3 regions of the Streptomyces sp. NBC_01451 genome follow, and region 3 is predicted to be linked to each of the others. Evidence: riboswitches for the same ligand, from Rfam matches in the RefSeq annotation. Region 3 holds a riboswitch; each other region holds the start of a gene.
What was found. A riboswitch is a leader RNA that binds a small molecule or an ion and turns the genes downstream of it on or off. The one in region 3 is predicted to bind cyclic di-AMP.
Positions count from the first base shown of each region.

Region 1: linked by a shared signal. The riboswitch ahead of OG595_RS19335 (M23 family metallopeptidase) and the one ahead of OG595_RS09510 (M23 family metallopeptidase) in region 3 are both predicted to bind cyclic di-AMP.
Region 2: linked by a shared signal. The riboswitch ahead of OG595_RS37565 (C40 family peptidase) and the one ahead of OG595_RS09510 (M23 family metallopeptidase) in region 3 are both predicted to bind cyclic di-AMP.

Region 1 covers NZ_CP109479.1:4,438,453-4,440,707, forward strand. Annotated here, with positions in the region: gene OG595_RS19330 (aldo/keto reductase) at 1-145, opposite strand, end outside; gene OG595_RS19335 (M23 family metallopeptidase) at 294-1,361, opposite strand; cyclic di-AMP (ydaO/yuaA leader) riboswitch at 1,373-1,530, opposite strand; gene OG595_RS19340 (PP2C family protein-serine/threonine phosphatase) at 1,801-2,255, opposite strand, start outside.
Region 2 covers NZ_CP109479.1:8,524,713-8,526,967, reverse strand. Annotated here, with positions in the region: gene OG595_RS37575 (ATP-dependent Clp protease proteolytic subunit) at 1-540, shown strand, start outside; gene OG595_RS37570 (hypothetical protein) at 548-856, shown strand; cyclic di-AMP (ydaO/yuaA leader) riboswitch at 1,240-1,419, shown strand; gene OG595_RS37565 (C40 family peptidase) at 1,423-1,896, shown strand; gene OG595_RS37560 (LysE family translocator) at 1,953-2,255, opposite strand, start outside.
Region 3 covers NZ_CP109479.1:2,246,157-2,248,411, reverse strand. Annotated here, with positions in the region: gene OG595_RS09515 (M16 family metallopeptidase) at 1-887, shown strand, start outside; cyclic di-AMP (ydaO/yuaA leader) riboswitch at 1,104-1,272, shown strand; gene OG595_RS09510 (M23 family metallopeptidase) at 1,285-2,058, shown strand; gene OG595_RS09505 (GntR family transcriptional regulator) at 2,247-2,255, shown strand, end outside.

The sequences.
Region 1 (2,255 bases), 2.2 Mb from region 3:
CGAGGAAGTTGCCGCCGGCCGCGGCGTACGCGTCGAGCACCTCGAAGGATCTCGTCTCGTCGGCGGTCCAGCCGAAGACGTTGCCGCCGAGGGCGAGCGGGAAGACCTCTAGGTCCGATGATCCGAGCTTGCGGAGTGCAGTCATGCTCATCATCAACGCCTGCCACGGAGGCGCTGATTCCGGCCGCTTCACGAAGTTCGTGTGAACGCCGGACCGGCGGCCCTCACCCGACGTCAGCTGACATCGGGACAGGACCGCCGGAACCGGGAAAGCGGGTCTCGTACGAGTTCTTCTACGGGTTCAGGCCCATGCTCCGCAGCCACGCCATCGGGTCGATGCCGGCGCTGTCCGAGCTGCTGGTGTGCACCTCGAGGTGGAGGTGGGCGCCGGTGACGTTGCCGGTGGCGCCGACGCGGCCGATGACGTCACCCGTGGCGACCTTCTGGCCGACGCTGACGTTGATCGACGACTGGTGGGCGAACCACAGCTCGGTGCCGTCGTCGAGGGTGAGGATCGTGCGGTAGCCGTACGAGCCGCTCCAGCCCGCCTCGGTGATCGTGCCGCTGTGGACGGCCTTGATCGGCGTGCCGGTGGGCGCGGCGAAGTCGAGGCCGGTGTGGTAGCCGGAGGACCACAGCGAGCCGGCCTGGCCGAACGTCGAGGTGATCGTGTACGAGGAGGTCGGCAGCGTGTACTGCTTGGCCAGCTCGGCCAGACGCGCGGCCTCCAGCTTCGCCTTGGCCTCGTCGGCAAGCTTCTTCTTCGCGGCGGCGGCCTTCGCGGCGGCCTCGCGCTTCACCTTGGCGGCCTCGGCGGCTGCCTTCTTCGCGGCGGCGTCCTGGGCGGCCTGCTGGACCTTGGCCTCGGCCTGGTCCTTCTGCTGCTCGGCCTGGAGGATGATGCGGGCGCGCAGGGCCTCGCCCGCGTCGCTGGTGCCCTGCTCGGTCTCCTCGGAGGTGACGCCGACGCTGCTGAGCGCGGTGGCGGAGCCCTTGGGCTCGTCGTCCGAGTCGTCGTGCGTGAAGGGCGAGCCGACGGAGGGCAGGTCGGGGATGGAGATGGAGACCGGCGGCTTGCCCGTCTGCGCGGTGGCCATGCCTGCCCCGCCGACAGCGGCTATGACGCCGACGCCGAGAACGGTGGAGCTGCGGGCGAGTCCGCCGCCGCCGCGCTGCTTGCCGACGCGGTGCCGACCGCGAACCGGACGAGTGGTGTCCGCGCTGGGATTCCACTCCTCCCAGGGGCCCTCGTCGGTGCGACGGCTGCCGAAGCCGAAGGTCGGGATCTTGCCGGCCTCGGTCTCGCTGCTGCGCTGACTCGGCATGAACGGGGCCTCTGGGGCAGCCGGGTTTGACGCCACGTGGGCGTGCTCCTTTCCTTCCTTCTCGCCTACCGGGTTAGCTGACGGGTTCGGAGCAGGAAGGTCTCCTACGCGCGTATACCTGCCGTGTTGCCACGGAGGCGGACGAGCGATTCACCCCAAGTTGGTGGTTCCCCGGTTCCCTTGCGGGATTCGGCACGTGCGCACGGAGCCGTCTCTTGTGACGGCTGGGACAACCGCGCTGCGTTATCGAACGTTAATAGACCTGGCCACCTGATTCCAAGCTGTTCCCGTTGATCGTTAATCCTTTTCCCGAGGACTTTCTAGTCACCACCGGTGAAAATCGGGCGAGTTGACCATGAGGTAAGTGACTCCCGAGTATTGACTGTGTGTCAGGTGCTGTGCGGAGAGAGATCACTCACTCACCTTCGGTGACAACCGATGAGAACCGCAGTCAGAACCACTGCCAGAACCGCGGTCAGAACCGTCGTACGGCGAGCAGCGCCATGTCGTCCGTGGTCCTGCCGCCCGAGTGCCGGCGCACCTCGTCCGCGAGGGTGGCGAGCAGGGTGGCCGGGGCGCGGAAGACGCGGCCCGTGAGCCGGGCGGCCGGGTCGAAGAAGGTGCCGTGCTCGTCGCGGGCCTCGGACAGCCCGTCGGTGTGCAGGAGCAGCGTCGCGCCGCCCGGCAGGGGGGTCTCCTCCACGCGGTCGGGCCAGTTGCCCAGGTCGCCCATGCCGAGCGGCAGCGCGGGTGCGGACGGGTCCAGGGCGCGCAGGGTGCCGTCGGCGGCGAGGAGCAGGGGCGGGGGGTGGCCGCGGTTGAGGATGCGTACGATCCCGTCGCCGTGCGGGAGTTCGGCGAGGAGGGCGGTGGTGAAACCCTCGGCGGCCTCCGGCCCGTCGCGCCTGGCGCCGTCCCGGGCGAGGGCCC
Region 2 (2,255 bases), 6.3 Mb from region 3:
GAACGGATCGTCTTTCTCGGGACTCCGGTCGACGACACCTCGGCGAACGACGTGATGGCCCAGTTCATGCACCTCGAATACCTGGCACCCGACCGCGACATCTCGCTCTACATCAACTCCCCCGGCGGCTCGTTCAGCGCGATGACGGCGATCTACGACACGATGCAGTACGTCACCTGCGAGGTGGAGACGATCTGTCTGGGGCAGGCGGCCTCCGCCGCGGCGGTGCTGCTGGCGGCGGGTACGCCGGGCAAGCGCAGCGCGCTGCCGGGGGCCCGGGTGCTCATCCACCAGCCCTCGCTGGCCGAGCCGGTCCACGGGCAGGCGAGCGATCTCGCCATTCAGGCCCGGGAGTTGGGCCGGGTCCGTAACCTGCTGGAAGAACTGCTCGTACGGCACACCGGACAGAGCCCGGCGCAGGTCGCCGCCGACATCGAGCGGGACAAGATCCTCGATGCCCGAGCCGCCCTGGCGTACGGCCTGGTGGACCGGATCGTGCCCAGCCGCAAGTCGTCGTCCCCCGCCCCCGGCACGAGGTGAGCCGCCGATGCTTCCGCCCGAACTGCCTCCGCTGCCCGCCCTGACGCGCGCGGAGGGCGAGTTGATCGACCGTTACCTCGAAGTCGCCGATCTGCTCGGCCGTATCAACCCGGCCTACCACGGCGACACGTACCGCGGGCTGCGGGCCGCGCAGGCGCTGGTCGCCAAGGCGGTGGCGCTGCGGGACGCGCTGGAGCTGATGCATCAGCGGGGCGAGGCCGAGGTGCACGCCCATACGCTGGCGCGTGCGCTGCGCGTCCTCGACGGGGAGCGCCGCACGGCGCGCGTCACCGTTCCGCGTGAGCCCGCCAGTTGACCCGTCCGGGCGGCGGACGCGTGCCGGGCGGACCCGTGTGCGGCGGCGCCCGGGTGTCCGGAACGCGGCGGGAAGTGACTGCACCCCATCCCCCGTTTGGAGTAGTCGCCGGTCCCCCGAGCGGCCCGTTCGGCTTGCGCGACGCGCGTAGTTCGTGACCGAAACGAGACCGCTCAAGCGCTGGTCCGAGGGTGCGCGACCCCCTCGAAAGTCGTCCGGGAGTAAGGGTGTCCACCCGAATGGGTCAGCGGTGAGTAACACCACAAAGCCCCGATTCCATTGGGATTTTCCTACTTCCATGAGCCAAGATCCCTTCCTGACGACAAGCCCCCGCCACAAGCGGCGGGGCGATCCGGGCGGACGCCGAGTCCTGCCGCCGCCTGGATGACCGGTCGACAGATGTGCATCGGCAGGAGTGGAGGACCCAAGCACGACGGGTCGCCGGAACGGTCACGCCATGACCGGGCCGAGCAGCCCTTGGGGTGAAGCCGCGTCAGCGGCCGGGCAACTTCGCCAGCCCGAATCCGACAGGTCATCCTTCACAGGCGGCTGACGAAGGGTTGCGCATGTCTGCGCTCAATCGTGTCCCGTCGCTGATGACCCGTGCCGGTACGGCCTCGGCTCTCACCCTCGCCGCCGTCGGCGGCAGCCTGGTGATCCCCGGAGTCGCAACCGAAGCCGCGGCGATCGCCCCGTCGACGAAGGCACTTCAGATCGCGGCTTCGAAGAAGGGTTCGCCCTACAAGTACGGCGCCGCGGGACCGAAGAGGTTCGACTGCTCCGGTCTCACGCAGTATTCGTTCAAGAAGGCGGGCAAGTCCCTGCCTCGTACGGCAGCGGCCCAGTACAACAAGACCAAGCACATAGCCGCCAAGAGCCGCCGGGGCGGAGACCTGGTCTTCTTCCACTCGGGCTCGAACGTCTACCACGTGGGCATCTACGCCGGGAAGGGAAAGATCTGGCACTCCCCGAAGACCGGGGAAGTCGTGAAGCTCCAGAAGATCTGGACGAAGAGCGTCTGGTACGGCCGGGTCAGCTGACCTCCCCGGGGCGGGACGGCGGCCGTAGGCAGGCAGCCGTCCCGGCCCGGGACCCGTCACAGCGGCAGAAGCGACAGCGGTGGCTCCAGCAGGAGCAGCGCGCCGAGGCCCGTCAGCGCGGTGCCGGTGACCGCCTCGACGGCCCGGGCGGCCCGCGGCCGGCGCAGCCACCGGCCGAGCCGGTCCACCAGGAGCGCCACCGCAGGGAACCACACCAGGGCAAGCGCCACGATGATCAGCGCGAGCAGCAGCGTCCGGGGCAGCGCGGGAGCGCCCGCCGGCACGAACTGCGGCAGCAGACTCAGAAACGTGATGGGCGCCTTCGGATTGAGCGCGTTGGTGACGAATCCCTGCCGCCA
Region 3 (2,255 bases):
AGGAGCTGTTCCCGGCGTCCTCGCGCATGTCACGTCCGCGCCAGGGCACCGAGGAGACGGTCGCGAAGATCGACGCGGCAGCCGTACGCGCCTTCTACGAGAGGCACGTCCGGCCCGCCACGGCCACCGCCGTGGTCGTCGGCGACCTCACCGGCGTCGACCTGGACGCGCTGCTCGGCGACACCCTGGGGGCCTGGACGGGTTCGACGGCCGAGCCGCGGCCCGTGCCGCCGGTGACCGCCGACGACACCGGCCGTGTCGTCATCGTGGACCGCCCCGGCGCCGTGCAGACCCAGCTGCTCATCGGCCGCATCGGCGCCGACCGGCACGACCGCGTCTGGGCCGCCCAGGTCCTCGGCACGTACTGCCTCGGCGGCACCCTCACCTCCCGCCTGGACCGTGTCCTGCGCGAGGAAAAGGGCTACACCTACGGTGTGCGGGCGTTCGGCCAGGTGCTGCGCTCCGCCCCGGACGGCACGGGCGCCGCGCTGCTCGCCATCAGCGGCTCCTTCGACACGCCGAACACCGGTCCCGCGCTGGCGGACCTCTGGAAGGTGCTGCGCACCCTCGCGGCCGAGGGGCTCACCGACGCCGAGCGCGATGTCGCGGTGCAGAACCTGGTCGGAGTCGCCCCGCTCAAGTACGAGACCGCGGCGGCCGTTGCGAGCACGCTGGCCGACCAGGTCGAGCAGCACCTGCCCGACGACTACCAGGCGACGCTGTACCGGCAGCTCGCCGCGACCGGCACGGTGGAGGCCACCGCGGCGGCCGTCAACGCCTTCCCGGTGGACCGTCTGGTGACGGTGCTCGTCGGGGACGCGGCGACGATCGAGGAGCCCGTCCGGGCCCTCGGTATCGGCGAAGTGACCGTCGTCCCCGCCGAGTAGCGGCACCCGGCGTACACGACAGGAGCCCCGGTGACGAAAGCGTCACCGGGGCTTCTGTGTCCATGTTGATGCGCAAGTTGTCCGTATTGATGGAGAGGTGGACAGTCTGCACTGTGGCATGCGCTACAAAACCCGTGATCGGTTTGTTGATTGAAAGATGTCCCGTTTAGCGTCTGTCCGGCTGTCCGTCATGCACTGCGCCGCAGCCGCGGCACCGGACAGTCATCGCCGAGTCCCCGTACGGCGCGAGCCAGGGGAGCCGGGGACCCACCATGTGCAGTCCCTGGGGTGAATCGGATGCCCGCGTGTACAGCGAGGGTGTCCGTAGGAGACCTTCCTGCTCCGAACCCGTCAGCTAACCCGGTAGGCGAGAAGGAAGGAAAGGACCCACCACTACATGGCGTTCACCCGCGCCACCGGGAAGCACCGTCGTCCCAGCCGCCCCAGTCTTGTCACCCGTACGACCGTCCGCGCGGCCGGCGTCGCCGCCCTCGCGACCACCGGCGTCGTCGGCTCCCTCGCAGCTCCGGCGCTCGCCGCGGAGTCCACCGTCGAGCAGACCGGTCTCACCCCGGTGGTCTCCATCGGTGAGTCGCTCGCCGACGAGATAGACGCGCAGGCCGCCGCCCAGGAACAGGCCGCAGAGAAGGCCGCCGCCGAGAAGCGGGCCGTCGCCGCCGCGAAGAAGGAAGCGGAGGAGCGGGTCAAGGAGGCGCGCGAGGCGAAGGCCCGTGCCGCCCGTGAGGCCGAGCGCAAGCGCCTCACCAGCTACGTCGCCCCGATCGCCGGCTCGTACATCTCCACGGGCTACAAGGCGGGCGGCGCCGTCTGGTCCTCCGGCAGCCACACCGGTGTCGACTTCCACGCCGCGTCCGGCACCACCGTCCAGGCGGTGGGCTCCGGCACCGTCGTCGAGGCCGGCTGGGGAGGGTCCTACGGCAACAACATCGTGATCAAGATGATTGATGGTACGTACACCCAGTACGGTCATCTGTCGTCCATCAATGTGTCCGTCGGCCAGACGGTCACCCCGGGTCAGCAGATAGGCCTCTCCGGAGCCACCGGCAACGTCACCGGGGCGCACCTCCACTTCGAGGCACGTACGACCCCGGAGTACGGCTCGGACATCAACCCCGTCGCCTACCTCCGCTCGCACGGCGTGAACGTCTGACGACCCCGCGCACCACTTGTCGTGGCCCCGGCTCCCCGAGCCGGGGCTTTCGGCGTTTCGGAGGGTGGTGTGTCCAAAAAATATCCATCGATTCCGGCCTGCCGTCGGAAATTCCGGTTCTCTGCAATAGAGTCACTCAACACACGTCAATCGTCGACGTTTCACGGGGATTAAAGCGGAGGTCGGACATGCGTATT